Regions from separate parts of the Mesorhizobium sp. B2-3-14 genome, predicted to be linked through region 1. Evidence: predicted binding sites of a transcription regulator. Region 1 holds the regulator's gene; each other region holds the start of a gene.
What was found. The regulator LexA, encoded in region 1, represses DNA repair genes until DNA is damaged. The targets are predictions, from matches to a motif close to TGTTCNNNNTGTGTTCNG.
Positions count from the first base shown of each region.

Region 2: a site for LexA is predicted at 7,756-7,773, ahead of recA (recombinase RecA). Genes of this name have one in related genera too.
Region 3: a site for LexA is predicted at 6,300-6,317, ahead of FJ950_RS09910 (helicase-related protein). Genes of this name have one in related genera too.

Region 1 is NZ_VFVP01000002.1:774,680-785,352, reverse strand. Features, by position in the region: gene FJ950_RS08455 (AMP-binding protein) at 1-1,344, shown strand, start outside; gene kynA (tryptophan 2,3-dioxygenase) at 1,341-2,177, shown strand; gene kynU (kynureninase) at 2,241-3,488, opposite strand; gene FJ950_RS08440 (ABC transporter permease) at 3,536-4,459, opposite strand; gene FJ950_RS08435 (ABC transporter ATP-binding protein) at 4,465-5,244, opposite strand; gene FJ950_RS08430 (ABC transporter substrate-binding protein) at 5,303-6,289, opposite strand; gene FJ950_RS08425 (GntR family transcriptional regulator) at 6,440-7,213, shown strand; gene lexA (transcriptional repressor LexA) at 7,624-8,367, shown strand; partial or broken gene FJ950_RS08415 (ComEC/Rec2 family competence protein) at 8,361-10,673, opposite strand, start outside.
Region 2 is NZ_VFVP01000004.1:141,536-152,208, forward strand. Features, by position in the region: gene murI (glutamate racemase) at 1-385, opposite strand, end outside; gene FJ950_RS12455 (RNA methyltransferase) at 378-1,295, opposite strand; gene FJ950_RS12460 (NADP-dependent isocitrate dehydrogenase) at 1,508-2,719, shown strand; gene FJ950_RS12465 (glutathione S-transferase family protein) at 2,804-3,439, shown strand; gene alaS (alanine--tRNA ligase) at 3,660-6,326, opposite strand; gene recA (recombinase RecA) at 6,598-7,698, opposite strand; gene FJ950_RS12480 (carbohydrate kinase family protein) at 7,980-8,924, shown strand; gene FJ950_RS12485 (pseudouridine-5'-phosphate glycosidase) at 9,002-9,919, shown strand; gene FJ950_RS12490 (TfoX/Sxy family protein) at 10,105-10,428, opposite strand; gene FJ950_RS12495 (GFA family protein) at 10,519-10,673, shown strand, end outside.
Region 3 is NZ_VFVP01000003.1:221,430-232,102, reverse strand. Features, by position in the region: gene FJ950_RS09945 (patatin-like phospholipase family protein) at 1-278, opposite strand, end outside; gene FJ950_RS09940 (citrate synthase/methylcitrate synthase) at 498-1,586, opposite strand; gene FJ950_RS09935 (citrate synthase) at 1,680-2,822, shown strand; gene phaR (polyhydroxyalkanoate synthesis repressor PhaR) at 2,843-3,451, opposite strand; gene FJ950_RS09925 (hypothetical protein) at 3,533-3,760, opposite strand; gene FJ950_RS09920 (acetyl-CoA C-acetyltransferase) at 3,747-4,925, shown strand; gene phbB (acetoacetyl-CoA reductase) at 5,027-5,752, shown strand; gene FJ950_RS29465 (hypothetical protein) at 5,949-6,185, shown strand; gene FJ950_RS09910 (helicase-related protein) at 6,484-9,840, shown strand; gene FJ950_RS09905 (RNA-binding S4 domain-containing protein) at 9,851-10,237, shown strand; gene fdxA (ferredoxin FdxA) at 10,467-10,673, shown strand, end outside.

The DNA of each region.
Region 1 (10,673 bases):
CGCTCCGCCAACAACCCGGCAATGGTCGCCTGCTGGCTGGCCGCCACCAAGGTCGGTGCTGTCGTCGTCAACACCATGCCGATGTTGCGCGCCGGTGAACTCACCAAGATCGTCGACAAGGCCGAGATCACGACCGCGCTCTGCGACACCAGGCTGATGGACGAGATGACCGCCTGCGCCAAGGACAGCGCGTTCCTGAAGCAGGTGATCGGCTTCGACGGCACCGCCAACCATGACGCCGAGCTCGATCGCGCCGCCCTCGACAAGCCGGTTACCTTCACCGCCGTCAGCACCGGCCGCGACGATGTCGCCCTGCTCGGCTTCACTTCGGGCACGACCGGCGTGCCGAAGGCGACGATGCATTTCCACCGCGACCTGCTGATCATCGCCGATGCCTACGCCCGTGAAGTCCTGCAGGTGACGCCCGACGACATCTTCGTCGGCTCGCCGCCGCTCGCCTTCACTTTCGGCCTTGGCGGGCTTGCCATCTTCCCCCTGCGCTTCGGCGCGGCGGCAACGCTTCTGGAACAGGCGACGCCACCCAACATGGTCCACATCATCGAGACCTACAAAGCGACCATTTCCTTCACCGCGCCGACCGCCTACCGGGCCATGCTGAAGGCCATGGACGAAGGCGCCGATCTTTCATCATTGCGCGTTGCCGTCTCGGCCGGCGAGACCTTGCCGGCCCCGGTCTTCGAAGAGTGGACGCGAAAGACCGGCAAGCCTATCCTTGACGGCATCGGCGCCACCGAAATGCTGCACATCTTCATCTCCAACCGCTTTGACGACAGGAAGCCCGCTTCGACGGGCAAGCCGGTGGGCGGTTACGAGGCGCGCATCGTCGACGAGGAGATGCGCGAGGTGCCGCGTGGCGAGACCGGACGGCTGGCGGTGCGCGGGCCGACCGGCTGCCGCTACATGGCCGATGACAGGCAGAAGGATTATGTGCGCGACGGCTGGAACCTCACCGGCGATACCTTCACGCAGGATGAGGACGGCTTCTTCCACTTCGCCGCGCGTTCCGACGACATGATTGTCAGCGCCGGCTACAACATCGCCGGACCCGAGGTCGAGGCGGCGCTGCTGTCGCATCCCGATGTCGCCGAATGCGCGGTCATCGGTGCCGAGGATGGCGAGCGCGGCCAGATCGTCGAGGCGCATGTCGTACTGGTGCAAGGTGTCCCGCCAGACGCAATGACCGTCAAGCGCCTGCAGGACCACGTCAAGGCAGCCATCGCGCCCTACAAATATCCCCGATCGGTCAAATTCATCGCCGCTCTGCCGAAGACCCAGACCGGCAAGATCCAGCGGTTTCGGCTGCGCACGGAGAAGATCAATTGAGCGAGCCTTACGATCCGGCCTCTGAAGGCGCAGAGATGTCGTTCAAGGAGCGCATGTCCTACAGCGACTATCTGCACCTGGAGAAAGTGCTGGAGGCCCAGACGCCGCTGTCCTCGGCGCATGACGAAATGCTGTTCATCATCCAGCACCAGACATCGGAATTGTGGATGAAACTCGCTTTGCACGAGATTGGCGCGGCGATCCGCTCGATCCGTGCCGACCGCCTCGAACCGAGCTTTAAGATGCTGTCGCGTGTCGCCCGCATTTTCGAGCAGTTGAACAATGCCTGGGACGTGCTGCGCACGATGACGCCCAGCGAATACACCGAGTTTCGTGACGCGCTCGGCCAGTCCTCGGGTTTCCAGTCCTGGCAGTATCGCGCCATCGAGTTCATGGCCGGTAACCGCAACCTCGCCATGCTCGGGCCGCACAAGCACCGGCCGGACCTCAGCCAGAAGCTGGAGGCGATCCTGGCCGAGCCGTCGCTCTACGATGAAGCGCTGCTGCTTCTGGCCCGCAATGGCTTCGACATCGGGGTGGACGCAAAGCGCACGGATTGGCGCGAGACGCGGACCGGGAACGAAGAAGTCCTGGTCGCCTGGCAGACGGTGTACCGCGATCCGCAGCGCTACTGGATGTTTTATGAACTGGCCGAGAAGCTGGTCGACTTCGAGGACTATTTCCGCCGCTGGCGCTTCAACCACGTCACCACCGTCGAGCGCATCATCGGCCTGAAGCGCGGCACCGGCGGCACGTCGGGCGCCTCCTATCTCAAGAAGATGCTCGAGGTCGTCCTGTTTCCGGAACTGTGGACGGTTCGCACCCGGCTCTGAACTCTCGTCTGACGCAATTCCTGTGGGAAACCGCGTCACATTTTTCCCGGCTTCGCGCCGGCTTCAGGTCACCGCCGTCTTGACCGCGAAGCGTGCATCCTGCCAGGCGCCAGTGCGCAGGATATCCTCCAGGACCTCGACCGCCTGCCATACATCGGCGTAGCCCACATACAGCGGGGTGAAGCCGAAGCGGATCGTCGACGGCGCACGGAAATCGCCGATCACACCGCGCTCGATCAAGGCCCGCATCACCTGGTAACCGTTGGGATGGAGGAAGGACACCTGGCTGCCACGCTGATTGCCGTCGCGCGGGCTTTCCAGCTCCAGGCCATAGGCGCCGCATCTGGTCTCGACGAGCTGGATGAACAGGTCGGTGAGCGCGATGCTCTTCTTGCGCACCGTCGCCATGTCGACATCGTCCCAGATATCCAGCGCCCCCTTCAGCGCCCGCATCGATAACACCGGCTGCGTGCCGCACAGGAACCGGCGGATACCGCTGCCGGCCGCATAACCCTGCTCGAAGGCGAAGGGCCGCGCATGGCCCCACCAACCGCTGAGCGGCTGCTGGACTTTATCGTGATGACGCTCGGCGGCGTAGATGAAGGCTGGCGCGCCCGGGCCGCCATTGAGATATTTGTAGGTGCAGCCGATGGCGAAATCGGCATTGGCGCTGTCGAGCTCGACAGGCAGCGCGCCGGCGGTGTGGCAGAGATCCCAGACGATCAGCGCTCCGACCTGATGGGCCTTGCATGTCAGTGCCGCCATGTCGCGCAGCTGGCCGGACTTGTAGTTGACGTGGTTGACCAGGATGACCGCAACGCGCTCGTCGATCAGCTCCTCAATGGTCGGCGCATCAACGCCCTCAAGGCGCAACACCGTGCCGGGGCGCGTCGAGGCCACGCCTTCGGCCATGTAGAGATCGGTTGGAAAGCTGTCTCCCTCGGCGACGATGACCGAGCGGTCCGGCCGCATGCCGAGTGCGGCATGCAGCACCTTGTAGATGTTGATCGAGGTCGTATCGCAGACCACCGTCTGGCCGGCCGCCGCGCCGATCAGCCGCCCCAGTTGGTCGCCGAGCGCGACCGGCATGTCGAACCAGCCGGCGGTGTTCCAGGCACGGATCAGATCCTGTGCCCACTCCTGGGTCGCGGCTTTCCGCAGCTCGTCGAAGACGGCGGGTGCCGCGGCGCCGAGTGAATTGCCGTCGAGATAGATCACGCCTTCCGGCAAGATGAACCGGTCGCGGATGGCACGCAGCGGGTCCGCCGCATCCATGGCTTCGACGGCTGCGAGATCGAGCGTTGCAGGCATCATTTGTGACATTCCCTGGTTATTCACGCCTTGGTCATTCACGCCGGTTACTCACGAATCGCTTCGCGAACCGGTGCGGAACCCCGGCTGCGCTTGAGGCTGGGCAAGGCAAGCATGGCCAGTACGAACAGGCCCGTGGCAAGCTTCAGGTCAGGCGGCGGCATGCCGGCCGCAAGGCAGAACGACACCAGCTGGTAGTAGATGATCGCGCCGGCGAAGGGCGCCAGCAATTGCCGCCACACCGTCTGCTTGCCGACGACGGCTTCGCCGATCATCAGCGCGGCAAGGCCGTTGATGAGAATTCCCAGGCCCATATTGACGTCGGCGAAGCCTTGCGACTGCACCATCAGCGCACCGCTTGACGCCGAAAAAGCGCTGGCCAGCCCGACACCGCCTATGGTCGCGGCCCAGACATTGATGCCTTGCGCCTCGGCCATGTCAGGATTGGCGCCCACGGCGCGCACGGCAGTCCCCTTCTCGGTCCTGAAGAACATGTAGAGCAGCATGAAGGCGGCAAGCGCGAGGAGACCCGCGACGACAATCTTGCTGGCGGGGAAACCCGGCCGCGCGAACGGCACCCAGTCGAACACCGAGGGCGAACCGAAGACGGACAGGTTGGACTTGCCCATAATGCGAAGGTTGATGCTGTAGAGCATCGTCATCATCAGGATGCCCGCAAGCAGCGTGTGGATGCGGAAGCGCAGATGGATGAAGGCGGTGCAGCAGCCCGCCGCGAAGCCAGCGACAAGGGCGGCAGCAACGCCCATCAGCGGCGATGCGCCGGCGGCAAGGAGAACGCCGCAGACGCAGCCGCCCAGCGGAAAAGCGCCTTCGCTGGTGAGATCGGGAAAATTCAGCATGCGAAACGGGATCATGATCCCGAGCACGACAAAGGCCAGGATCAGGCTTTGCGCCAGGGTGACCGGCATGATCGCGACGAAGCTGGTGAGAACGTCCCCAACAAAATCCATGATGATCAGCTCGCCAGCAACATGCGATCGGTCTTGACCGAGAAATGGCCGATCAGATCAATAACCGTGACCCTCGCCTTCTCCTGCCCGGCGACTTCCAGGAGCACCCGGCCCGCATCGAGCATGATCACCCGGCTGCCATAATCGACGGCGTGTTGCATGTTGTGGGTCACCATCAAAGTCGTCAGTTTCAGCGCGTTGACGGCGCGCACGGTCGCTTGCATGACGATTTCGGCCGTGCGCGGGTCGAGGGCCGCGGTATGCTCGTCGAGCAGCAGCAAGTCCGGCGATCCGCCGACCGCCATGATCAGCGACAAGGATTGCCGCTGCCCGCCCGAGAGCAGGTCGACGCGCGTGTCGAGACGATTTTCCAAACCGAGACCCAGTATCGACAGTCGTTCCCTGTAGGACGCAAGCCGGGTGGTGTTCAGCCCCGGGCGCAAGGTGCGCTTTTGGCTACGCAAATCGGCCAGCAGCATGTTTTCCGCAACCGTCATGCTGGCGGCGGTGCCGCGCATCGGGTCCTGGAACACGCGCGCCAGTTTCGCGGCGCGCTTGTGCACCGGCATTGCAGTCACGTCGGCGCCGTTGATCAGGATCTGGCCGGAATCGAGGATCAGGGCGCCGGAAATGGCGTTGAGCATGCTGCTCTTGCCGGCCCCGTTGGAGCCGATGACGATGCCGAACTCTCCGGTGGCCAAGGACAGGCTGAGACCGTCCAGCGCGACCTTCTCGTCGGCCTGGCCCTTGTAGAACACTTTGCGCGCGGATCGAATCTCCAGCATCGTTCCTCCCTGACCTCGGGATAGCGGCGCCGACGCCGTCACCCCGGCAGTTCCGATGTTAGTCGACGATGCAGCCGCAATCGGCCATTGAAGCCGGTATCTCGATGCCGAACGCGGCCATCGCCTTGCGCGAGATCGTTGCCATGTGGTCCTTGTAGGCCGGGCGCGACGGCGCGATCGTCTTGGGATCCTTGCCCTTGAGGATCTCGGCGGCGATGTTGCCGGCGTTGACGCCGACCTGCGTGTAATTGACCGCGAAGCTCGCCGGCACGGTGCCGTTACGGACCGCACTGTCATCGGAGTTGACGACCGGGATACCGGCCTGGCGGGCGGCCGCGGAGACAGCGGCGATCGCCGGCTGGATCAGGTTCGAGGCCGGGCCGTAGATCACGTCGGCCTTGCCGGCGAGCGAAGCGATGCGTTGCTGGATGTCATTGACGTTGTCGATGCCGACCTCCACCACCTCGAAACCGGCGGCCGGTGCCGCCGCCTTGATCTTTTCGACCAAGGCAACGTCATTGGCCTCACCGGGATTATAAGGCACGCCGAAGCGCTTGGCGTTCGGCAGCAGCTTCTTGGTGAAGGCCATCACCGCGGCGACGTCCTGCAGATCGCTGGCGCCGGTCATGCCTTCGTCTCCGGCGTCCCATGACGGCACCAGCTTGGCCGCCACCGGATCGGTGACCGCGGCAAAAACGATCGGAATGCCGGAACCGGCGAGCGCTTTCTTGGCGATCTGTGAGACCGGCGTGGTGATGGTGTAGATCAGCTTGGGCTGCTCGGCCTGCAGCTTGGCGATCATCTGCGGCACCAGCGACGCATCGAAATTGGTGTGGCTCTCCGTGTAGACGACGTCCTTGCCCTCGACGAAGCCGTTATCCGTCAGCGCCTTCTTGAAGCCGGCTATGGCGGCGTTCAATTGCGGATGCTCGCCGAAATTGGCAATGCCGATACGGATCTGATCGGCCGCGGCACTGCCGGCACTGACCATCAATGCGCCTGCCAGGGCCAAGCCCGACAACCAAGCGGATTTCGACTTCAACATCATTTCCTCCCAGATTTGATCAGGGCCGCTTGGAAACGCGGCTACTACGGCGATCATGGTGAGTCCGCTGGTCTGTGTCAAACATTATATATAATTGTTGCTGTGACGCACTATCATATATACTTTTCGCCAGACGACGGATTGATCACCATGCTGAATGAAACGAGTTCCACAAAAACGGAAGCCGCCTATCAGCTGTTGCGGCGCGACATCCTGACCACGCGCCTCATGCCCGGCGCCCCGCTCAAACTGAGTGCGCTGCGCGGCACCTATGGCGTCGGCTGGACACCGTTGCGCGAAGCCCTGTCGCGGCTCGAGGCCGAACGCCTGGTCACCGCGATCAGCAATCGTGGTTTTGCCGTGGCTCCGGTGTCGCGGGCCGAGCTGGAGGATCTGGCACGCGCCAGGATGGTGGTCGAGATACCCCTGTTCCTCGAATCGATGGAAAAAGGCGGCAGGGAGTGGGAGGATGCCGTGGTCACCGCCCACTACCGGCTCTCGCGTTGCAAGACGGCGGTCGACGATCCCTCGGACGCGGCCGTCGACAGATGGGACGAGAACCACGAGGCTTTCCATGCGGCGCTGCTGAGCGCCGCCACATGCGACTGGCTGTTGCGGTTCCGCTCGACGATCTCGGATCAGCTGCGCCGGCATCATCGCTTCCTTGGTCTGGCGCCGACACTGCGGGCCGCGGCCGGCCTCAAGGATGGCTATGAAGAGGCAATCGAAGCGCTACGCGAAGCGATTGCGATCGAACACCATACCGCGATCATGGAAGCGGCGCTCGACCGTGACGTCGAGCGGGCCAAGGCGCTGATGACGGCGCATATCGGCTACACACTGCACGTCTATGTCCACAGCGAAGACAGCGGCGCTACCAGATACGCCGCTCGCGCCGGCAGCTTGAAGGCGGGTTCGGGATAACTTCAGCGCTTCCGCGACGCCTATTCGAACGCGCTGGCCGGAGTGCGCCGAACGCCCCGATCCATGGCCGCCCGAAGCTACCAATCGTTGGCATTTTGGTTTCGTTTCGTTCCGCGAATAATGGCTCCGCGAATTATACGTCCCTCCGAGGAGAAGCCTTCCAACTAACTGATGCCAAAGCCTCGTCGGCGGATGGGCCACAGGCCATTAACCAAAACGATTTCAATGCGCCTGCCGACGGCGGAAAGGACTGGTTGCCGCCCGCCGTCGCGGGCAAAAAACTTCAGACCCCTTAACAAATTCATTAAACTTTAAACGGTTGCAGAACACAACTGGAACAGATAGTGTTTGTTCTGGGTTTGTTTTTTCGATTCTGGTTCAACCTTTCGTTCAATGTCTTGGGGGCCGCCATGCTGACACGCAAGCAACATGAACTGCTGATGTTCATCCACGAACGGCTCAAGGAAAGCGGGATACCGCCTTCCTTCGACGAGATGAAGGAAGCACTCGATCTTGCCTCCAAGTCGGGGATCCATCGCCTGATCACGGCCCTGGAGGAGCGCGGCTTCATTCGCCGGCTACCCAATCGGGCGCGCGCGCTGGAAGTGCTGCGGCTGCCGGACTCGATCGCGCCGGGCCTCAATGCGGCAAAGAAGTTCTCGCCAAGCGTCATCCAAGGCAGCCTTGGCCAAGGCAGTCTCGGACGCCAGATCAGGCCGGCCGCTGCGCCTTCGCGCCTGCCCGCGGCCGGCAACGACGACGACGCGGTTTCAGCCGTGTCCATCCCGGTCATGGGCCGTATCGCCGCCGGTGTGCCGATCGATGCCATCCAGCATCAGACGCATTCGATCTCGGTGCCGCCGGACATGATCATGGGCGGCGAGCACTATGCGTTGGAGGTCAAGGGCGACTCGATGATCGAGGCTGGTATCTTCGATGGAGACACGGTCATTATCCGCAATGCCGACACGGCAAGCCCGGGCGAAATTATCGTGGCACTGGTCGACGAAGAGGAAGCGACACTGAAGCGGTTCCGCCGCAAAGGCGCTTCGATCGCGCTCGAGGCCGCCAATCCAGCCTACGAAACGCGCATTTTCGGGCCGGACAGGGTCAAGGTACAAGGCAAGCTGGTCGGGTTGATCAGGCGCTACTGAACCGGCTTGTCATCGGGCTTGTCGGGTTTTTTGTACGGCGGCAGCCCCCTTGCCTCGCGTGAGAATTTTCGCTGTTCGTGCCAGGGCCGGTATGGTCCGTCGACGGCAAATGCGATCGCGGCCCGGGTCGTGGCCGACTGGGGATTGAAGAAGACGGCAGCGCTTCCCTTGCGGGCGAGCTGCCGTTTGGTGACGACGAGAACCAGTGGATTGTGGCAGGCGTCATAGGCGGTTGCGTCATTGACGATGATCAGGTCGGCGAAAGCGCAGGCTTTCCAGGTGGTCTTGCGGTCCTCGACATAGGCAATGATCGCGCCGGAAGGGTGCCTGGCAAGGCACAGGCCTTCGCGGCAGTAGAAGGGCGATCCCGGCGGCAGGTCGGTGGGACTGGCAACATCGAATTGCCTGTCTGTCGTGTCGAACATTTCCGGTTTGACGATTGTTTCGGAGATCAGGGCGCGCTTCCAGTTGTCGGTTGCGAATTCGTTCGGACGTTCCCGGTTGACGGCCAGTTCGCCATTGCCGATCGGCAGCGCGACCAGCCGCGCATCTTCCGAGATCAGCACATCGGGCGCGCGTGTGTGCGACACAGTCAACAGGCCGGCGAGCGCGAATGGCAGCGCCGCGAGCCGCAGCCATGTCGTCGCCATCGTCGCGATAACCAGCGCGACGGTGACCAGCAGCACGGATTGCTGCGAAATCAGCCCGACTCCATCGACCGGAGAGCGCTCCGATATCCACGCCGACACGGCGATCATTGCTGTCAGGCCCTTGCCCATGAGGTAGAGAGCCGGCCAATCCAGTCCGAATGGCATCAACAGCGCGCTGGCGACGGCCAGGAACATCACGACCGACACGATAGGCATCACGGCCAGATTGGCGAACAGGCTGAGCGGCGATACCCGCTGGAAATGCCAGATGGCAAACAACGCCGTGGCGCTGCCGGCGATAATGGACGTCATGGCCAATCCACCTGTCGCCAGCAGGAATTTTCGCGTCAGGAACCCGGGCAGCGATCGCTTTCGCGGCGGTGGCCGCGTCTTTCCCGCACGGTGATCGGCCCAGCCGGCATAAGCGCCAACCAGGGCCGCGGTCGCGGCGAACGACATCTGAAAGCTCGGGCCGACGACCTCGTGAGGCGAGACCAGGATGACGGCGATCGCCGAGATCCCCAGATTGCGCATGGTCAGCGCAGCGCGATCGAAGAACACGGCAATCAGCATCACCGCCAGCATGATGAAGCTGCGTTCGGCCGCAACGACGACACCGGAAATGATGAGATAGGCCGCGATCGAGAACAGTGCGGCGGCGGCCGCGTATTTCTTCACCGGCCGGCGCGCGGAAAGTCTGGAAACAGCGCGAAGGCACCACGCAGCAGACCCATGATGGTGCCGGCCACAAGCGCCATATGCAGTCCCGAAATAGAGATGATGTGATAGATGCCGGTACGCCGCATCGCTTCATTGATTTCATCGGGTATGCCGGCGCGCACGCCGACGATCAGCGCCGCCGCGATCTCGCCTTCAGCGCCGCCGACGCTGCCCCTGATGTGGTCGGCGATGGCTTCGCGGGCATTCTCGATGCCTGAAAAAAGGCGAGCCGATAGCGGCATCTCACCGTCGTCGGCGGAAACAACCGTTGGATTGCCGAGAAAGAAGCCGCTGCCGCCGATGCCGGCGAAATAGCTGTCGAAAGAGAAGTCGTAGCTGTCCGGCCGCACCGGGCCGGTCGGCGGCAACAGTTTGGAGTAGCCTGTGATGAGCGAGCCGGCGGTCATTCCCGGTGGTATCTTGCGTGCGGAAAGCCGGACCCTTTCCGGCGCATAGCGCAGTTTCGGCCGGGCGGTCGAAATCACGTCCATGGTCAGCCGGATGCGGCCGCTCTCCATCTCTTCGAGCGAGACCACGCGGCCGGTCAGTTGCGTGGAGATTTCCGAACCCAGCATCCGGGTTCCGGCTCGCCATGTTTCAACCTTCGCCGCGAGCAGGCCCAGCGCGCACAACAGCACTGCCATGAGACACAGATGGGTTTTGGGCCAGGAACGCGAGACGAAGGCACAGACCGCCATCAGCACCACGACCGCGACGGGCTTTGCAAAGTCGGGCTCGGACGCCAGCGAGAAATAGGCGATCGCCCCAACGGCCAGACAGACCGGCACCAGCAGGAACGCGATGCCCCGGTCGAGTTCAAGCTCCGCCGCCCGGGCCACGCCATGGCGCAGGCGAGGCAAGGATACCAGGCCGATTTGCCGGCGCACGCGCACGATCCTGCCCGCGGCAGGAGCCGGCGCCGGCGCCTGCCCACCT
Region 2 (10,673 bases), on a different contig from region 1:
CGCGCGTGTACTGGCGCTTCACCGTGCCCGGCGTCGCCAGCACCGAGACCAGCCCGGAGCGCGTGCGCTCGGCCGCCGGTTTGACCGCCGGCACCGTGCCGACGAAGGGATGGCCGGGAAATCTTTCGCGCAGCGCATCGATCACCAGTGTCGAGGCGGTGTTGCAGGCGATAACCGAGATGGCCGGCGCGAAGCGGTCGAGCAGTTTGGCGAATAATCCTAGTATATGCTCTCTTAGGGCCGGCTCCTCCCAGGCGCCAAAAGGAAAAGCGGCATCGTCGGCGACATAGATAAAGCGCCGGTCGGGCATCAGGACGCGTGCCTCGCGCAACACGGTCAGACCGCCGACGCCGGAATCGAACATCAGGATCGGCTGGTCAGTCATTGTCGGTTCCCTTGCCGCCGAGCAGTGGCGTGTCCGTGTCGTCGCCGCTAGCGTCCGGCGCCCGACCAGTCGCCTCCGCCTTGCGGGCGCGCGCCGCCGCCGCGGGCAAACGCCTCGGGTCATCGCCAGGTGACCCATCGCCGCGCGGCATCGCCGGCGAGAACCGGTCAAGCGAAGAGATGATGCCGCGCAGCACCTTGAGCTCCGGCTCGGCAAAGCCTGCCCGCGTCAGCACGGCGCGGAGGTTGTCGACCATTTTCGGCTTCTTCGGCGCCGGCCTGAAATAGCCGCGCGCCTCGAGCGCGCCTTCGAGATAGGTGAACAGGCCGTGCAATTCTTCCTTGCTTGCAGGCTTCATCTCCGGCCCCGAAAAATTGGTCCTGGTCTCGTCCTCCAGGCCCGACTTCATCCACTCGTAGGACATCAGCAAGGCCGCCTGGGCGATGTTGAGCGAGGAGAAATCAGGATCGACCGGGAAAGTGACGATCTCGTCGGCGAGGCCGACCTCGTCATTGTAGAGGCCGAAGCGCTCGCGACCGAACAGGATACCGGTGCGTTGCCCCATTGCGTGACGGGCGCGCAGCATCCTGCCCGCCTCCACCGGTCCACGCACGGATTTGAAACCGTCGCGCTGCCTTGCGGTGGTGGCGAAGACGAAGTTCAGGTCGGCAAGTGCCGAGGCCAGATCGTCGAAAACCTTGACGGCATCGATGACGTGGTCGGCACGGCTGGCGGCGGCACGCGCCTTCTCGCTCGGCCAGCCATCGCGCGGATTGACCAGACGCAGTTCCGACAGTCCGAAATTGGCCATGGCGCGGGCGACCATGCCGATATTCTCGCCGAGCTGCGGCTCGACAAGGATGATCGCCGGGCCGGCTGCGGTGTTATCGGGATCTTTGGTAATGGGCATGATTGTCAATGAACTGCTGTTTGCGGCATTTCAGCGTCCCCTGCCATATTCGGCCGCGAAAATGAAGCATTCGCAAATGACGGCGCCGTGGGCTCACATTCGTGACCGATCGCCGTTTGCGTGGCCAAAAGCGCTTTGATATACGGGCGGCATCCCCGGCCGACGCCACGCGGGCAAGGCCGTCCCATTCCCAGCAACGAGGCATTCTTTCCATGGCGAAGATCAAGGTGGCGAACCCGGTCGTCGAACTCGACGGCGACGAGATGACCCGCATCATCTGGCAGTTCATCAAGGACAAGCTGATCCACCCTTATCTCGACCTCAAGCTCGAATATTACGACCTGGGCATCGAGCATCGCGACGCCACCAACGACCAGGTGACCATCGATTCGGCCAACGCCATCAAGAAATACGGTGTCGGCGTGAAATGCGCGACCATCACCCCCGACGAGCAGCGCGTCGAGGAATTCAAGCTGAAGAAGATGTGGAAATCGCCGAACGGCACCATCCGCAACATTTTGGGCGGCACCATCTTTCGCGAGCCGATCATCATGAAGAACGTGCCGCGCCTGGTGCCCGGCTGGACCAAGCCAATCATCGTCGGTCGCCACGCCTTCGGCGACCAGTATCGCGCCACCGATTTCCGCTTTCCCGGCAAGGGCAAGCTGACGATCAAGTTCGTCGGCGAGGACGGCCAAGTCATCGAGCACGACGTGTTCGACGCGCCCGGCGCCGGTGTCGCCATGGCCATGTACAATCTCGACGAGTCCATCCGCGAATTCGCCCGGGCGTCGCTGAACTACGGCCTGCTGCGCAACTATCCGGTCTACCTGTCGACCAAGAACACCATCCTCAAGGCCTATGACGGCCGCTTCAAGGATATTTTCCAGGAAGTCTACGAGGCTGAATTCGAGGCCGAGTTCAAGTCGAAGAAGCTTTGGTACGAGCACCGCCTGATCGACGACATGGTGGCCTCGAGCCTGAAATGGTCGGGCGGCTATGTCTGGGCCTGCAAGAACTATGACGGCGACGTCCAGTCTGACACGGTGGCGCAAGGGTTCGGTTCGCTCGGCCTGATGACCTCGGTGCTGATGACGCCGGATGGCAAGACCGTCGAAGCGGAAGCCGCGCACGGCACCGTCACCCGCCACTATCGCCAGCATCAGAAGGGCGAGGAAACCTCGACCAATTCGATCGCGTCGATCTTCGCCTGGACGCGAGGCCTCGCGCACCGCGCCAAGCTCGACGACAACGCCGAACTGAAGCGTTTTTCCGAGACGCTGGAAAAGGTCTGCATCCAGACTGTCGAGAGCGGCTTCATGACCAAGGACCTGTCGCTCTTGATCGGCCCCGACCAGCCCTGGCTCTCGACCACCGGCTTCCTCGACAAGATCGACGAGAATTTGCAGAAGGCAATGGCGTAAACATCTCCCGCTCCACATGCCGAAGGCTCCAAAAGGAGCCTTCGCTTTTTGGGTCAAACGAAAACGAAGGCAAGGACTGGCAGCATGGCCAAACCGGTCCTGTACGGCGCGGACTACAGTGTTTACGTGCGCATAGCGCGCATGGCGCTGGAGGAGAAGGGCGTCGACTATGAGCTTGTGCCGGTCGATGTCTTTGCCGCCGGGGGCATCCCCGCCTGGTATTTCGAGCACCACCCGTTCGGCCGCATCCCGGCCTTCGAGCATGAGGGGTTCCGCCTGTTCGAGTCGAGTGCGATCGCGCGCTATATCGACGACGCTTTCGACGGTCCACCCTTGCAGCCAAAGGATCCGCGCGGCCGCGCGCGGATGAACCAGATCATCGGCATGTTCGACGCCTATGGCTATCGGGCCATGGTCTGGGATGTCGCGGTCGAGCGTCTGGAGAAGGAAGTGCCCGACGAGAGCTTGATCGCGGATGGCCTGCGGCAGGCAGAGACGGTGCTGAAGGTATTGACCTCGCTGAAGCAAGATGGACCCTGGCTGCTCGGCGACCAGCTGACCCTGGCCGATCTGCACGCGGCGCCGATCATCGCCTACTTCGTCAAGGTTCCAGAAGGGCGGGGATTGCTGGCGCAGTTTGCAGGCATCTGGGATTTGTATTTGCGAATGGCTGGCCGCCCGAGCTTCGTGCGTACCGAAAAAGCGTATAACTCGAGGTGAGCTTCCTCGACGTCGCGCCGCCCCTGCCGGGCATTTCTCCCCGTGAACGGGGAGAAAGAGGCTGGTCGCGTTGTCGGCGCTCTTCTGCAACGAGGGCGATTGGCGAAGGGCGCGACGAAAGCGCCCTTCTCCCCGTTCTACGGGGAGAAAATGGCGGCAGCCAGATGAGGGGCAGCGCTGCCCCAAGAGAAGGGATCCCGCCTGGCCCCACGCATGGTAGCTACGCTGCCTCGAGCGCCGCCCTCACTGCCGCGATCGCATCATCGGCCCTCGACGCATCCGGGCCGCCGGCCTGCGCCATGTCGGGGCGGCCGCCGCCGCCCTGCCCGCCCAATGCGGCGGAGGCCACGCGAACAAGGTCGACAGCGCTGAAACGGCCGACGAGATCATCGGTGACAGCGACCACGACGCTCGCCTTGTTGTCTTCTCCGGCGCCAACGAACACGACGACGCCAGAACCCAACGAAGTCTTGCCGGCATCGGCCAGCGGCTTCAGGTCCTTTGGCGAGACACCTGACACCGCCTTGCCGAGAAAGCCGACGCCAGCGACGATCTCGTTGGCGGCAGGAGCATCAGCAGGCGACCCACCGCCCAGCGCCAGTTTCTTGCGCGCTTCGGCCAGGTCCTTTTCGAGCTTCTTGCGCTCTTCGAGCAGCGCTTCGACGCGCGCTGGCACATCTGCGGGCGAAATCTTAAGCGTCGCCGCCGTGGTCTTCAGGCGTCGGTCCTGCTCATCGAGATGCCTGCGCGCGGCCTCGCCGGTCAATGCCTCGATGCGGCGCACGCCGGCGGCGACAGCACCATCCGAGACGATGCGCACCAGGCCGATATCGCCGGTCGCCCTGACATGCGTGCCGCCGCAGAGCTCGACCGAATAGGGCCGGTTGGCCTTGGCGCCATGCAAGCCGGTGCCCATCGACACGACGCGCACCTCATCGCCATATTTCTCGCCGAACAGCGCCATCGCGCCCTCGGCAATGGCGTCGTCGACCGACATCAGGCGCGTGGTCACCGGGCCGTTCTGCACGACGATCTCGTTGGCCATGCGCTCGACCTCTTCGAGCTCCTGCGCGGAGATCGGCTTGTTGTGCGAGATGTCGAAGCGCAGACGCTCGGGTGCGACCAGCGAACCCTTCTGCGCGACATGGGTGCCCAGCACCTCGCGCAACGCCTCGTGGATCAGGTGCGTCGCCGAGTGGTTGGCGCGCAGCCGGGAGCGCCTGGCATGATCGACCTTAAGTTCGACCGCGGCACCCGGACTGACCGTGCCGGCGACCACCTTGCCGAGATGCACGAAGAGGCCATCGGCCTTCTTCTGCGTGTCGGAAATCTCGATCGAGAAGCCCTCGCCCGAGATTATGCCGGTGTCACCCATCTGGCCGCCGGACTCGCCGTAGAACGGCGTCTGGTTGACGACCACGGCGACCGCATCGCCCTTGCCGGCGCTGTCGACGGTCTTGCCGTCCTTGACCAGCGCCTCGATGAGGCCTTCCGCCTGCTCGGTTTCGTAGCCGAGGAATTCGGTGGCGCCGGTCTTTTCACGCACGGAGAACCAAACCGTCTCGGTGGCAGCCTCGCCGGACCCGGCCCAGTGCTTGCGCGCCTCCGCCTTCTGCTGCTCCATCGCATTGGTGAAGCCGGCAAGGTCGACCGAGATGCTGCGCTGCCGCAGCGCGTCCTGCGTCAGGTCGAGCGGGAAGCCATAGGTGTCGTAGAGCTTGAATGCCGTTTCGCCATCGAGCATGTCGCCGGCGCCGAGCTTCTCCGTCGCCTCGGACAGCAGCCCGAGGCCGCGCACCAGCGTCTTGCGGAAACGGGTCTCCTCGAGTTTCAGGGTCTCGGCGATCATCGTTTCGCCGCGTGCCAGTTCGGGATAGGCCTGGCCCATCTCGCGCACCAGCGCCGGCACCAGCTTCCACATCAGCGGCTCGTTCGCCCCCAGCAACTGCGCATGGCGCATGGCGCGGCGCATGATGCGGCGCAGCACATAGCCGCGGCCTTCGTTCGACGGCAGCACGCCGTCGGCGACCAGGAAGGAGGACGAGCGCAGATGATCGGCAATGACGCGATAGGACGCAACCGTTTCGGCGTCGGGCGCGCGCCCAAGTGCCGAGGACGCCGCATCGATCAGATGACGGAACAGGTCGGTCTCGAAGACGCTCTCCACCCCTTGCAGGATGGACGCCATGCGCTCCAGGCCCATGCCGGTGTCGATCGACGGGCGCGGCAGGTCGACGCGCTCCTCTTTCGTCACCTGCTCATACTGCATGAACACCAGGTTCCAGAATTCGAGGAAGCGATCGCCGTCTTCCTCGGGACTGCCGGGAGGTCCACCCCAGATGTGCTCGCCACGATCGATGAAGATTTCCGAGCATGGTCCGCAAGGACCGGTGTCGCCCATCGCCCAGAAATTGTCCGAGGTCGGGATGCGGATGATGCGATCGTCGGAGAAACCGGCGATCTTCTTCCAGAAGCCAGCCGCCTCGTCGTCCGTGTGATAGACGGTGACCAGCAGCTTGTCCTTCTTCAGCCCGAACTCCCTGGTGATGAGGTTCCAGGCAAGCTCGATGGCGCGCTCCTTGAAATAGTCGCCGAAGGAGAAGTTGCCGAGCATCTCGAAGAAGGTCAGGTGGCGCGCGGTATAGCCGACATTGTCGAGATCGTTGTGCTTGCCGCCGGCGCGGACGCTTTTCTGGGCTGTGGTGGCGCGCGAATAGGGCCGCTTCTCCAAACCGGTGAAGACATTCTTGAACTGCACCATGCCGGCATTGGTGAACATCAATGTCGGATCGTTGCGCGGCACGAGCGGGCTCGAGGCCACGACCTCGTGGCCTTCCTTGCGGAAATAGTCGAGAAAGGTCGACCGGATCTCGTTGACGCCACTCATGGATACTGCCTTTTCAAGAGAGCCGCCGGCCGGACCGGCGGGAGATGGCTCTGTATTTTCTAGAAGATGGAGCTGGCCTTTTAGCCGTAGCTCTTGACCCTGTCCAGAAACACGGAATTGGGCCAATTCGCGCTTTGCACCGGCACTTGCGGGGCCGCCTAAACGAAAACCGCCGGCGCGAAGGCCGGCGGTTTGGAACGCGGTACTACAGAACTCTGTTACTTAAGCATTGACTAATAGTCTGGATTTATGGCCAAATTCTGACCGTTGCCTACATCGCGCCGGCTTCGTCCTCAAAACCGTCGTCGCCATTGCCCTCGGAGCCACCATTTTCGAGGAACTTTTCGGCGATCAATCCGGCATTCTGCCTGAGCGCCAGCTCGATCTCGCGCGCGGTATCGGGATTGTCGCGCAGGAACAGTTTCGCATTCTCGCGGCCCTGGCCGAGACGCTGCGAATTATAGGAGAACCAGGCGCCCGATTTCTCGACCACGCCGGCCTTGACGCCGAGGTCGACCAGTTCGCCGGTCTTGGAGACGCCCTCGCCATACATGATGTCGAACTCGACCACCTTGAAGGGCGGCGCCAACTTGTTCTTGACCACCTTGACGCGGGTCTGGTTGCCGACGACCTCGTCACGATCCTTGACCGAGCCGATACGGCGGATGTCGAGGCGAACCGAAGCGTAGAATTTCAGCGCGTTGCCGCCGGTCGTGGTTTCGGGCGAACCGAACATGACGCCGATCTTCATGCGGATCTGGTTGATGAAGATGACCATGGTGTTGGAGCGCGAGATCGACGCGGTCAGCTTGCGCAGCGCCTGGCTCATCAGGCGGGCCTGCAGACCCGGCAGCGAATCGCCCATCTCGCCCTCGATCTCGGCACGCGGCGTCAGCGCCGCCACCGAATCGACCACCAGCACGTCGATGGCGCCGGAACGCACCAGCGTGTCGCAAATCTCGAGCGCCTGCTCGCCGGTGTCGGGCTGCGAGATCAGCAGGTTTTCAAGATCGACGCCGAGCTTGCGGGCGTAGACCGGATCGAGCGCGTGTTCGGCATCGACGAAGGCGCAGATGCCGCCCTTCTTCTGGGCTTCAGCCACGGTGTGCAGGGCCAGGGTCGTCTTGCCGGAGCTTTCCGGCCCATAGATCTCGATGATACGGCCGCGCGGCAAGCCACCGACGCCGAGCGCGATGTCGAGGCCGAGCGAGCCGGTCGGCACCGTTTCGATCTCGACGACCTGCTCGTTGGCGCCGAGCCGCATGATCGAGCCCTTGCCGAAAGCCCGCTCGATTTGCGACAGCGCCGCATCCAGAGCCTTTGATTTGTCCACTGCCTTATCCTCTACCAGCCGCAAAGAATTCTGAGCCATGATACATCACCCCTTGGTCGTCAATGAAGGCCGGACAATCCGTAATCCCTACCATTTTGTACCTTTTTTGTTCTCATTTGGCAAGGGGTGACAACCAACTGAAAAACAAAGGATATCGCGGTTTGTTCTTTTTTTGTCTCGCAAGCTCTGGCACGAACGGGCTCCGCATTGGGCCAGACGGCTCGATCGTATCGCCCGGCCGAATCGCCGACCAGCATGCGAAGCTCTGTCGCGCACTCTAGCGCTTGTGCGGCCGCAACAACAAAGGTCATATCGCCGCCATGGTGGAATCCCCGAAGATCCTGGCCGTGGGCGGCGCCCATATCGACCGGCGTGGCCAGGTGTACGGTCCCTACGTGCCGGCAGCCTCCAATCCCGGCACGATGCGCGAGGATGTCGGCGGCGGCGTCTTCAACGCGTTGCGCAGCATGGTACGGCGCGGCGTGTCGGCCTCCCTGGTGTCGATGCGGGGCGGCGATGCATCGGCCGATACGGTTTCACGGGCCATCGCCGAGGCAGGCATCGCCGATCTTTCGGCGGTGTTCCTCGACCGTACCACGCCGAGCTACACGGCATTGATCGATCGCGAGGGCGAATTGATCGTCGGCTTTGCCGACATGGCACTGTACGACCTGGCTTTTCCCAAGCAGATCAGGCGTTCCAAGATACGCCAGGAGGTGGCCGCCGCCGATGCCATCCTGTGCGACGCCAATCTGCCGTCGGCCGCCCTGGAGCGGCTGCTGTCGCTCGCCGCCGGTAAACCGGTTTTCGCCATCGCGATTTCGCCGGCGAAGGTAACGCGGCTGATACCGGTTCTCGGCGGGCTGGCCCAGCTCTTCATGAACCGGCGAGAGGCCGTCGTGCTGGCCGGTGTCAATGCAGCGGCCGCCGAGCGGGAAATGGTCGACGGGTTGCGGTGCAGCGGCCTTGCCAGCGGCGTGGTCACGGCCGGCAGCGGCCCTGTGCTGGGTTTCGATGAGACAGGCGCCTTTTCGATCCTGCCGCCTGCCCCCAGAAAAGTCGCCGATGTCACCGGCGCCGGCGACGCGCTGGCAGGTGCGACGGTCGCAGCACTGCTGCGGGGCCAGCCGCTGCGCCACGCCGTGCGCGAGGGCGTCGCCGCGGCAACGCTGGCCATCGAAAGCGCCGACGCGGTGCCCGAATTCACCGCGGCGAGCTTCGCGGAAGCGCTGGCCCTTGTGCCGGATGCCAGGGAAGTGGCATGAGACCCGGCAAGTTCATAACGCGCGGTGAAGCTACGCTTTCCTGATGGATGCGCCGCACTCCGGATTGGAGATCAGAGATGACGCCAGAGACCGCCCGCCCCTTCATCGATATCCACGCACCGGTGGCGCAGGCCCTGGCCGCCGGGCGCCCGGTGGTGGCGCTCGAAAGCACCATCATCACCCATGGCATGCCCTATCCCGACAATGGCGCCATGGCGGCCAACGTCGAAAAGATCATCGCTGACGGCGGCGCCGTGCCGGCAACCATCGCGGTGGTCAACGGCCGCATCAAGATCGGGCTTTCGGACGGCGAACGCGAATCGCTGGCGATGACCGGTGACGCCATGAAGCTGTCGCGCGCCGATCTCGGCTTCGCCGTCGCGCAGGGCCGCACCGGTGGCACCACGGTCGCCGCCACCATGATCGCGGCTGACATGGTCGGGATAAAGGTGTTCGCCACCGGCGGCATTGGCGGCGTGCACAAGGGGGCGGAAAAGAGCTTCGACATCTCGGCCGACCTCGATGAATTGGCGCGTACACCGGTGATCGTCGTCTCGGCCGGCGCCAAGGCGATCCTCGATATCGAAAAGACGCTGGAAGTGCTGGAGACGCGCGGCGTGCCCGTGGTCGGCCATGGCTGCGAGACGATGCCGGCCTTCTGGTCGCGGCAGTCACCGTTCCGGGCGCCATTGACCTTGCACGGACCGGAAGATATCGCGCATCTCTACCGGACACGCCTGGCTCTGGGCTTGGGCGGCGGCATGCTGATTGCCAATCCCGTGCCGGAATCCCACGAAATCCCCGCTGAAGAAATGGCGGGCTACATCGAAGCCGCGCAAAAGGCGGCCGAAGCCCTCAACGTCACCGGCAAGGCCGTGACGCCGTTCCTGCTGGGAAAAATCCTCGAACTCACCGGCGGCCGCAGCCTGAAGACCAACATCGCGCTGGTCGAGAACAATGCAAGGCTGGCGGCTGAGATCGCCAAGGCGCTGTAGGGACTGCCAAGAGAGTCCCCCTCACCCGGATTACCAAGACCGAATTGCAAAGAGCAATTCGGGGCAATCCGACCTCTCCCCGAGGGGAGAGGAACTTGCGGCCTCAGCGCAAACCTCTTCTCCCCGCCGGGGAGAAGGCGGCCGCGAAGCGGCCGGATGAGGGGTGGCCTCGCGCTGGCGGGAGCCTACTTCCCCGCCCGCCGCCCAGCTTCGTAGGCGCGTCGCGCCCACACCGTCATTTCGTCGGGATCGTCGAAAGCGCTGTCGGGAATGCTCCAATAGGGCATGGCGACAAGCTTGCCGTGGCGAGAGCCGGTGTAGGTCCATTGCCGGCAGCCCGCGGCTTCGAACTCCGATGCGCTCTGCGCGTCGGCTTTCAGCAGCAATTCGCCGCGCAGCACGATGGCGACGATGACGCCATCGAAATAGATGCCTTTGCCGCCGAATAGTTTTCGGATGCTGACCGGACCGAGGCCCTCGAACAGTTCCGCGATGCGCTCATTGTCCATGCCGCGATCATGTCACTGGCATTTGGCCTTGTCATCGCCGCAACCAAAATCATGCTGACAGGTTGTGGCTATCCTGTCGGAGTTTTAGCCATGCCTGTGCTGCTCAAGGGGTCCTGTCGCTGCAACGCCGTGCGTTTCGAGGTGGAAAGCCACACGCCCGTGCCGTTCATGCTGTGCTACTGCTCGATCTGCCGTAAGCAGCAGGGCGGCGGCGGTTTCGCCATCAATCTCGGCGCCGCCTACGA
Region 3 (10,673 bases), on a different contig from region 1:
ATGCGTTGCACCGGGCTGAACCGTCCCTTCGCCGCCACCGCGCGCCAGAAATCGTCCAGCTTCTTGCGCGCGCCCTCGACCCCGCCTCTGACAAAACCGTCAGCCAGCGCCACCGCGTTCATCGCGCCGGCACTGGTACCGGACACCGCCGATATCTCCAGCCTGCCATCCTCCAGCAGCCGGTCGAGCACGCCCCAGGAAAAGGCGCCATGCGAGCCGCCACCCTGGAGAGCGATGTTGATCTTCTTCTTTTCCTCCGCCTTGCCGTTCTTCGTCATGGCGTTCCTGTCATCCTGATACGCCAGCCCGCCCCCCACGTCATTCGAAGGAAGCAGCTATCGCCAGCTTATGTTGCAGTGCAGCATATAAGGATGGGCCAAGGCAAGAACACGAACACGCTCGCGTGATCACATGAAATTTCGGTCATGCGAAAGCCAATCGCTGCATGCGGAGAGACCGCGGCTTTCGAAACAGACATGAAGCCAGGCAAATGGGAGCTAGGCGACGAGGTCCGGCACAGGCCCGATATAGCGTGACTGCGGACGGATCAGCCGTCCGGTGGTCTGCTGCTCGCGCGCGTGCGCGACCCACCCGGCGACGCGTCCGGCTGCGAAGACATTGCTGAACGCCTCGGGCGGAAACCCTGCCGCTTCCAGCACCAGTGCGGTGTAGAATTCGACATTGGTCTGCAGCGAACGCTGCGGCTTGGCGACCCGGAGCACGTCGAGCGCGGTTTGCTCGACCGTCTCGGCGAAAGCCAGCCGCCTGCCGGTGTCGCCCTCACCGCCAAGCTTGCGCACCACCGCTTTCAGGACATCGGCACGCGGATCGCGCACGCGGTAGATGCGGTGACCGAAGCCCATGATGCGTTCGCCATGCGCGATCTCGTCGCGCAGCCAGGTGGCCGCATCGCCATGCGCGGCGATGGCGTCGAGCATCTCGATGACCGGGCCGGGCGCGCCGCCATGCAGCGGCCCCTTGAGCGCTCCAAGCCCGGCTAGCACCGACGATGTCAGGCCCGCCAGGGTCGAAGCGACGACGCGGGTGGCGAAGGTCGAGGCATTGAGGCCATGATCGCAAACGGTCACCAGATACGTGTCGAGCGCGTTTGCCAATGCCGGCGACGGGACCGATCCCCTGAGCATCCGCAACATGTCGGTGGCATGATCCGCCTTGCCGTCGGGTGCGATCGGCTGCTCGCCGCGCCGCAGGCGCAGCAAGGCCGGTGTCAGCACCGCCGGCGCAGCGATCAGCCGCAAGGCGTCCGCCAGCGTTTCGCCATCCGGCAGCAAGGCCATGCCGGCGCGCATGGCGCTGTAGATTTCGAGCGGCGCCAGCAGGCGCAGCGAAGGCGCGAGCCGGTCGAAGACCTCGGTGCGTGCCCCGCCTAACCTTGCCGCCAGTTCGGCGTCACCGGGCAGATCGTCGAAGAAGCCGTCCAGCAGCAGGCGGACGACCCGGGCGTAACTCCATCGTCCAGCCAAGTCCCCAAGCGAATGGCCTCGGATCGTCAGGCGGCCGCCCAGGCCATCCACGTCGGACAGCACGGTTTCGGCCGCCACCACCTCATCGAGCCCGTTCGCCATGGCCTTGTCTCCTTGAAGCTTTTCCTGGTGGGAGATAAGGATGGGCGCCATAAGCATCAATCTTGATCAATAGAATCAATATCCGAGCTCGATATGTCCGAATGGTTGTCGCGGGAAGAGGCGCTGGAAAGGCTCCGGGTGAGGCCGCAGACGCTCTATGCCTATGTCAGCCGCGGCCGCATCGGCATGCGCCCGGATCGGGCCGATCCGCGCCGCAGCCAGTACCGCGCCGACGACATCGCGGCGCTGGCAACGCGAAGGGCGCGCGGGCGCAGCCCCTCGGCCATTGCCGAAAGCGCGATCGCCTGGGGCGAGCCGTCGCTCGTCACCGCGATCTCGACCGTCTGGCACGGCAACCTCATCTATCGGGGCCGGGATGCCGTTGCGCTGTCCGACCATGCCACGCTGGAAGAAACCGCTGGACTGCTCTGGGCTCTGTCCGGCCCGGTCCATTTCGAAGCATCGCCACCAGATGCGCCGCGCCCGACCGGCCGCGCCCAGGCGTTCGTGCAACTCGCTTTGCTTGCCGGCCTGGCGCGGTCTTCGCTTGGACGAAATGCTGCCTCGCTGTGCACTGATGCCGCACGCGCGATCGGTGTGCTGGCCAGCGCCCTCGGTGCCGAGGCGGGGCCGGAACCGGTGCACCAGCGATTGGCGCGGGGCTGGTCGGTGGACGATGAAGGCGCGGATGCGATCCGGCGTGCGCTTGTGCTGCTTGCCGATCACGAACTCAACGCGTCGACCTTCGCGGCCCGCGTCGCCGCCTCGACCGGAGCCTCGCCCGCCGCTTGTCTGCTGGCCGGCCTGACGACACTGTCAGGTCCCCGCCACGGCGGCGCCGGCGAAGCCGTGATGCAACTCGCCGAAGACGCGGGACGGCATGGTGCCGATGCCGCGATCCGGCACTGGCTTGGCCACGACCGGCCACTGCCGGGATTCGGCCACCAGCTCTATCCCGAGGGCGATCCCCGGGCCACGGCGCTTCTGGCGGCCTTCGACAACACCGATGAAACATTGCGGTCGCTGGAAACCGCCGCCATGGCGGCGACCGGCGCCCAACCGAATATCGATTTTGCCCTGGCCGTGCTGGCGCGCAGCCTTGGCTTGCCGCGCGATGCACCGTTCCACCTCTTCGCGCTTGGACGCAGCGTCGGCTGGGCGGCACATCTGGTCGAACAGATCGTGACCGGCAGCATCATCCGGCCGCGCGGCCGCTATGAGGGATTGCTGCCGTAAATCGCGTGAGCGCTATGCGCTCACGACATCGTATCGAGCTTGCGCTGCATGGCCGCGATCTGGTCCTTCAACTGCTGCAGATCGTCGGACTTCTCCGGCGCTTCCTTCCTGGCCGGCTCGGCGGGGGCCGCTGCCGGTGCCGAGCCGGCGGGCGGAAAAGGCGTGAACAGCCGCATCGCGTTCTGGAACATTTCCATGTTTCGGCGCGTCTGTTCTTCCAGCGCCTTGATCGGCGTCGCCATCTTCATCACGTCCAGTGGCGACTTGCCGATGGCGCCCTTCATCTGCTCGCGGAACCGCTCTTGTTCCTTGGAGAAGGCGATCATCGATTGCTCGAGGAAACTCGGCACGATCATCTGCATCTGGTCGCCGTAGAAGGCGATCAGCTGGCGCAGGAACGGGATCGGCAGCATGTTCTGCCCGTCCTTGTTCTCCAGCTCGAAGATGATCTGGGTCAGCACCGGATGCGTGATGTCGTCGCCGGTCTTGGCGTCCTGGACGGTGAACTCCTCGCCCTTCTTGACCATCTCGGCCAGATCCTCGAGCGTCACATACGTACTCGTCCCCGTATTATAGAGGCGGCGATTGGCGTATTTCTTGATAATGATAGGGTCGTCTTTTGCGGCCATCTGCATCCTCCCCGGATCCCGGCACGCCTGAGTAAGCAGCCGGTAACGATTGCGCCCTTTTTGAGGATATGCGCAAAAGCCCTACAATTCCAAGCAGTTTGTGCACTGCGGGATCATATAATGCTGCATAGCAGGCAAAATATGCTGCGCGGCAGCGACCGGACCGCCGACACCACGATGCGCGGCCCGCTTGCGGCGCATCGGCGCCATGCCGATTTCCGGTTTGACTTGGGGGTGGGAAAGGGCAAAAAAGTCCTCAACGGCACAACAACACCCTTGAAGTCTGGAGAAGAAAATGTCCGCTTCCATTGTCATTGCCAGCGCGGCGCGCACGGCTGTAGGCTCCTTCAACGGCGCCTTCGCCGCCACGCCCGCGCATGAGCTCGGCGCCGTCGTCGTGCAGGAACTTTTGGCGCGTGCCGGGGTCGAACCGGCCGAGATCGACGAGGTCATCCTCGGCCAGGTGCTGACCGCAGCGCAAGGCCAGAACCCGGCCCGCCAGGCCTCGATCCTTGCCGGACTGCCCAAGGAGACCACCGCCTGGGGCCTCAACCAGGTTTGCGGTTCGGGCCTGCGCGCCATCGCGCTCGGCATGCAGCAGATCGCCACCGGCGACGCCAAGGTGATCATTGCCGGCGGCCAGGAATCGATGTCGCTGTCGCCGCACGCCGAGCACCTGCGCGCCGGCGTCAAGATGGGCGACTACAAGATGATCGACACCATGATCAAGGACGGGCTGTGGGACGCCTTCAATGGCTACCACATGGGCAACACCGCCGAGAACGTCGCCCGCCAGTTCCAGATCACCCGCGACGACCAGGACCAGTTCGCACTGGCCTCGCAGAACAAGGCCGAGGCCGCGCAGAAGGCGGGCAAGTTCAAGGACGAGATCGTCGCCTTCACCATCAAGGGCAAGAAGGGCGACACGGTTGTCGATCAGGACGAATACATCCGCCACGGCGCCACGATCGATGCCATGACCAAGCTGAAGCCGGCCTTCGACAAGGATGGCACGGTGACCGCCGCCAATGCCTCCGGCATCAATGACGGTGCCGCCGGCGCGCTGCTGATGAGCGAAGCGGAAGCCGCAAGGCGTGGCATCACCCCGCTGGCGCGCATCGCCTCCTGGGCGACCGCCGGCGTCGATCCGGCGATCATGGGCACCGGACCCATTCCCGCTTCACGCAAGGCCTTGGAACGGGCCGGCTGGTCGGCAGGGGATCTCGACCTTGTCGAGGCCAATGAGGCGTTCGCCGCACAGGCCTGCGCCGTCAACAAGGACATGGGCTGGGATCCCTCGATCGTCAACGTCAATGGCGGCGCCATCGCCATCGGCCACCCGATCGGCGCCTCGGGCGCCCGCATCTTCAACACGCTGGTCTTCGAAATGCGCCGACGCGGCGCCAAGAAGGGGCTGGCCACCCTATGCATCGGCGGCGGCATGGGCGTCGCCATGTGCGTGGAGGCCTTCTGATAGGACGGGCGGCGCAAGCCGCCCGTTTCACATGTGGTTCCTGTCGTAAATCCAGTGCCTGCCAAGCCCGACAACAGGGCGATTTCAAAAAGGGGAAATGCATGACCAAGGTTGCAATCGTCACGGGTGGATCGCGTGGCATCGGCGCGGCGATCTCGATCGCTTTGAAGAACGCCGGCTATTCGGTTGCCGCGAACTACGCCGGCAACGACGAGGCGGCGGCGAAGTTCAAGGCGCAGACCGGCATTCCGGTCTACAAATGGTCGGTCGCCGACTATGACGCTTGCGCGGCCGGTATCAAACAAGTCGAGGCCGACCTCGGCCCTGTCTCGGTGCTGGTCAACAATGCCGGCATCACCCGCGACGCCATGTTCCACAAGATCACCCGCGAGCAGTGGAAAGAGGTGATCGATACCAATCTGTCCGGTGTCTTCAATATGACCCATCCGCTGTGGGGAGGCATGCGCGACCGCAAGTTCGGCCGCATCATCACCATCTCCTCGATCAACGGCCAGAAGGGCCAGGCCGGTCAGGTCAATTACTCCGCCGCCAAGGCCGGCGACATCGGCTTCTCGAAGGCGCTCGCCCAGGAAGGCGCCCGCGCGGGCATCACCGTCAACGTCATCTGCCCTGGCTACATCGCCACCGAGATGGTCAAGGCAATCGACGAAAAGGTGCTCAACGAGCGCATCATCCCGCAAATCCCGGTCGGCCGCCTTGGCGAACCGGAAGAGATCGCGCGCTGCGTGGTCTTCCTCGCTTCGCAAGATGCCGGCTTCATCACCGGCTCGACCCTCACCGCCAATGGCGGCCAGTACTTCGTCTGAGACGTCTGCTCGCGCAGTCCAACGCTGCGGATCCATGCGTGCCCTGCGATAAGCGGACCGGAAAATCGGTCCGCTTCCAAATGGCGCCTGACTCTTGGAAGACGCCGCTGTGACGCAATGCCCCAATCCGGCACGCAAAGGTTAATGCCGGTAGGCGCGTCTGCGCGAACCCTGTGATTAAGCCTGTGGATTCTCGGTGGATAAGCTGTTCACAAGACAAGATATTGAGGGAACAAAAAGAGAAAATATGGCCGGCGCTGCTTTGTCGCCGATTCGTTCCGGCTTTGAGCCCAATGTTAAGATTAATGGCCGCGATAAGCTGCTATTCTTTAACGTCGAGTTTAGAAAGATTAACAGTTTCATAAGTTTAACAGGGCGCACACCGAATCGCCCTCATCGTTCCCGGCGAGAGTTAACGGCAGGACCCGCCTAGCATAAAACGGGCCAGTTCGGTGATTCAGCATGTGGTGAAACTCGTGGTCACGAAATCCATATCTAGCCGTGAACAAAAGCTGAATCTGACGGAGTCGCCGATTCGTCGCTGATTCGTTCCAGACTCGTTCCAACTGTTAAGCAGGGGCTGATTTGCGGAGTGAGGCGGGCGTCTCCGGAACCCTGCCGGAACATTCTGCTTTCGCTTCGCGCCCGAAATCCCTATGTGTCGGCTGTCATACGCGCCGTCCTGGCACGCTCCCGACCACGAGAGGCCAGAAAGCCTAATTTCCGAGCCGATGAACATCCAGCCGAAACACACCGAGCCGCTGATCCTGTCGGGCCGCGACGTGACCGCCGTGCTTGGGCCGACCAATACTGGCAAGACCCATCTCGCCATCGAGCGGATGGTGGCGCACGAAACCGGTGTCATCGGCCTGCCGCTGAGGCTGCTGGCCCGCGAGGTCTACACGCGCGTCTGCGAAAAGGTCGGTGCCAACAAAGTGGCGCTGATCACCGGCGAGGAGAAGATCCAGCCGCCGGGCGCCAGATATTCGGTCTGCACCGTCGAAGCCATGCCGCGTGAAACCGACGCCGCCTTTGTTGCCATCGACGAGGTGCAACTGGCCGGCGACCTCGAACGCGGCCATATCTTCACCGATCGCATCCTGCATCTGCGCGGCCGTCAGGAGACGCTGCTGCTTGGTGCCGCCACCATGCACGGTATCCTGCAGCGCTTGCTGAAGGGCGTCTCGGTAGTGACGCGGCCGCGGCTGTCGCATCTGGCCTATGCCGGCTCCAAGAAACTGACCCGCCTGCCACGGCGCACCGCGATCGTCGCCTTCTCCGCCGACGAGGTCTATGCCATCGCCGAACTCATCCGCCGCCAGCAGGGTGGTGCGGCCGTCGTGCTCGGGGCGCTGTCGCCCCGCACCCGCAATGCTCAGGTGGCGCTGTTCCAGTCGGGCGATGTCGACTATCTCATTGCCACCGATGCGATCGGCATGGGCCTCAACCTCGACCTCGACCATGTCGCCTTCGCCCAGAACCGCAAGTTCGACGGCTACCAGTACCGCAATCTGACGGCGGCCGAACTCGGCCAGATCGCCGGCCGCGCCGGCCGGCATCTGCGCGACGGGACGTTCGGCGTCACCGGCCAGGTCGATCCGCTGGACGAGGACCTCGTCCAGAAGATCGAGGGCCATGACTTCGACCCGGTGAAGGTGCTGCAGTGGCGCACCGCCCAATTCGATTTCGCCAGCCTCGATGCGCTGAAGCGCTCGATCGAGACCAACGCCCCGGTCGAGGGCCTGACACGCGCGCTGCCGGCCGTCGATGCGCAAGCGCTCGAACATCTCTCCCGCGACGAAGACATCCGCGCGCTCGCCACCAACGCCAAGCGCGTGGCGCTGCTGTGGGAAGCCTGCGCCCTGCCCGACTATCGCAAGATCGCGCCTGCCCAGCATGCCGACCTCATCGCCTCGATCTACATGGATCTCGCCCGGCAGGGCCATGTCGACGAGAACTACATGGCCGAACAGGTGCGCCGCGCCGACACCACCGAGGGCGACATCGACACGCTGTCGCACCGCATCGCCCAGATCCGCACCTGGACATTCGTGTCGAACCGGCCCGGCTGGCTGGCCGATCAGGCACACTGGCAGGAAAAGACGCGCGAAATCGAAGACAGATTGTCGGATGCGCTGCATGAGCGGTTGACGAAACGCTTCGTAGACCGCAGGACTTCCGTCCTCATGCGGCGCCTTAGAGAAAATACCATGCCTGAAGCCGAAATCAGTCCTACCGGAACCGTCCTTGTCGAAGGCCATCATGTCGGCGAGTTGCAAGGGTTCCGCTTCACCGCCGACCAGACCGCCGGCGGCGAAGACGCCAAGGCCGTGCGCACTGCCGCGCAAAAAGCGCTTGCCGCCGAGTTCGAGGCACGCGCGGAGCGCTTCGGCGCCTGCGCCAATGGCGATCTCGCGCTCGGTTCGGACGGCACGCTGCGCTGGATCGGCGCGCCGATAGGCACGCTGGTCTCGGGCGAAGACGCGCTGAAGCCGCGCCTGGTGTTGCTGGCTGACGAACAGCTGACGGGTCCGGCGCGCGACAAGGTCGCGGCGCGAGCCGAACGCTTCGTCAATTTCCAGATCGAGTCGTTGTTGAAGCCGCTGGTCGATCTGAAAAATGCCGAGCAGATTTCCGGCATCGGCCGTGGCATCGCTTTCCAGCTGGTCGAGAATTTCGGCCTCATCAACCGTCGTGACATCGCCGAAGAGATGAAATCCTTGGACCAGGAAGGCCGCGCGGCGCTGCGCCGGCTTGGCGTCCGCTTCGGCGCCTACCACGTGTTCGTGCCGGCGCTGATCAAGCCGGCACCCGCCGGGCTGGTGACGCTGCTGTGGGCGTTGAAGAACGACGGCAAGGACAAGCCAGGCTTCGGCGACGTCGTCCACGCGCTGGCGTCGGGCCGCACCTCTGTTGTCATCGACCCGGCCTTCGACAAGGCCTTCTACAAGCTCGCTGGCTACCGCAATCTCGGCCGCCGCGCCGTGCGCATCGACATTCTGGAGCGGCTGGCCGACCTGATCCGCCCGGCGACCAACTGGAAGCCCGGCCTTGGCCAGCGTCCGGACGGCGCCTATGACGGCCAGTCCTTCATGGTGACGCCGCCGATGATGTCGATCCTTGGCGCCACCGCCGACGACATGGAAGAGATCCTCAAGGGGCTTGGCTATCGCGCCGAGCCGAAGCCGGCCGCGGAAGTCAAGGCACGGCTGGAAGCGCAGGACAATGCCGCGCGGGAAGCCGCCGCGGCCAGGCAGGCAGCCGAAGAAGCAGCCCGCGCGGAACAAGCCAAGGCGGCGGAAGAGTCGGCCGCCGAGGGAGCCGAACTGGTGCCGGATGCGGCAACCGACGTGGAGACGGAGGTTCCAGCCGAAGTCGCCGCCGACGCGCCGGTGGAAGCTGTCGCGCAAGAGCAGGCGGAAGCCACCGCTGAAGTTGCGGAGGAACCTGTAGCCGAAGCCGCTGTTGAAGCCGCCGAGCCGGCGCCAGTTGAGCAGCGGGCCGAACCTGAAACTGCCGAGCCCACCGAGGAAACCGCAGCGGCGGAGCCCGCCGTCGAAGCCTCCGCGTCGACGGAAGCCGCCGAACCGGCTGCAGTGGCGGAAGCCGCCGGCGAACCCGTGCCGGAAGCCGAAGCGCCAAAGCCGATCCTGCTGTGGCGCCAAGGTCGCTTCGACCAGCGTCCGCGTCATCGCGACGGCCGCAACAACCGGCCGCAAAACGGACAGGCGCGCGGCCGAAGCAACGCGCCGGCCGGCGGCGAACAGGCAGCAGCCGCGCCCGCGGACCGTCCCGCGCACGAAGGGCGCCGCGACGGCGCCGGAAAGCCGCGCTTCGACCGCTCGAAGTTCAAGCCCAAGCCGCAAGCTGAGGGCGCTGAGCGCCGCGACGGCCGCCCGCAGGGCGAGCGTCCCGAGCGCCGAGAAGGCCGGCCAGACTGGAAGGGCGGCAGGCCGGAAGGCAAGGGTGCCGATCGCGGCGGAAAGCCCGCTTTCCAGCCCAAGCCCCGCGAGGAGCGCCCGGTGCGTTTCGATCCGGACTCGCCCTTCGCCAAGCTCGCCGCCTTGCGCGACCAATTGAAGAAGTAAACTCGCTTCGATGGTTGCTGAAGGCCGTCAGCGCATCGACAAATGGCTGTTCTTCTCGCGCGCGGTGAAATCGCGCTCGCTGGCGGCCAAATTGGTGGTCGCCGGCCGCGTGCGCATCAATCGCGACAAAGCAGCGCAGGCCTCCGATCTGGTCAAGCCAGGCGACGTGCTGACCATCACGCTCGACCGGCGTATTTTCGTCTGGAAGGTGCTCGGCGCTGGCGCGCGGCGCGGCCCGTCCGAGGAAGCCCGCACTCTTTATCAAGACATGTCGCCTCCGCCCGCACCGAAGGGCGACGCCCCGCCCGATGCTATCCCGGCGCTGCGCCAGGCAGGCAGCGGCCGACCCACCAAAAAAGAGCGTCGCCAGACCGACCGATTGCGCGACGAAGATTGAGCCTGCCGATCAATGCGGATGTGCTCTTCCGCGGCAACGGCAACCAAAACAGATTTTGCACCGGCAAACCAACGTCGGTAAGGGATGTGGGACCGTCCTGGCACCGCCGATCTGAAATTCAATTTCCCAAACTCTGGCGCCGCCGGGAATGGCTACCCTTGCAAGCAGCCCATAAAGGCGTTACCTCACGGAAAAAGCCAACAAAAACGGGACGTCCCGGAGCCGACCGATGACCTATGTCGTGACCGACAACTGCATCAAATGCAAATATATGGACTGCATCGAGGTCTGTCCGGTCGACTGTTTCTACGAAGGCGAGAACATGCTCGTCATCCATCCCGACGAGTGCATCGACTGCGGCGTCTGCGAGCCGGAATGCCCGGCCGACGCGATCAAGCCCGACACCGAGTCCGGCCTCGACAAATGGCTGCAGATC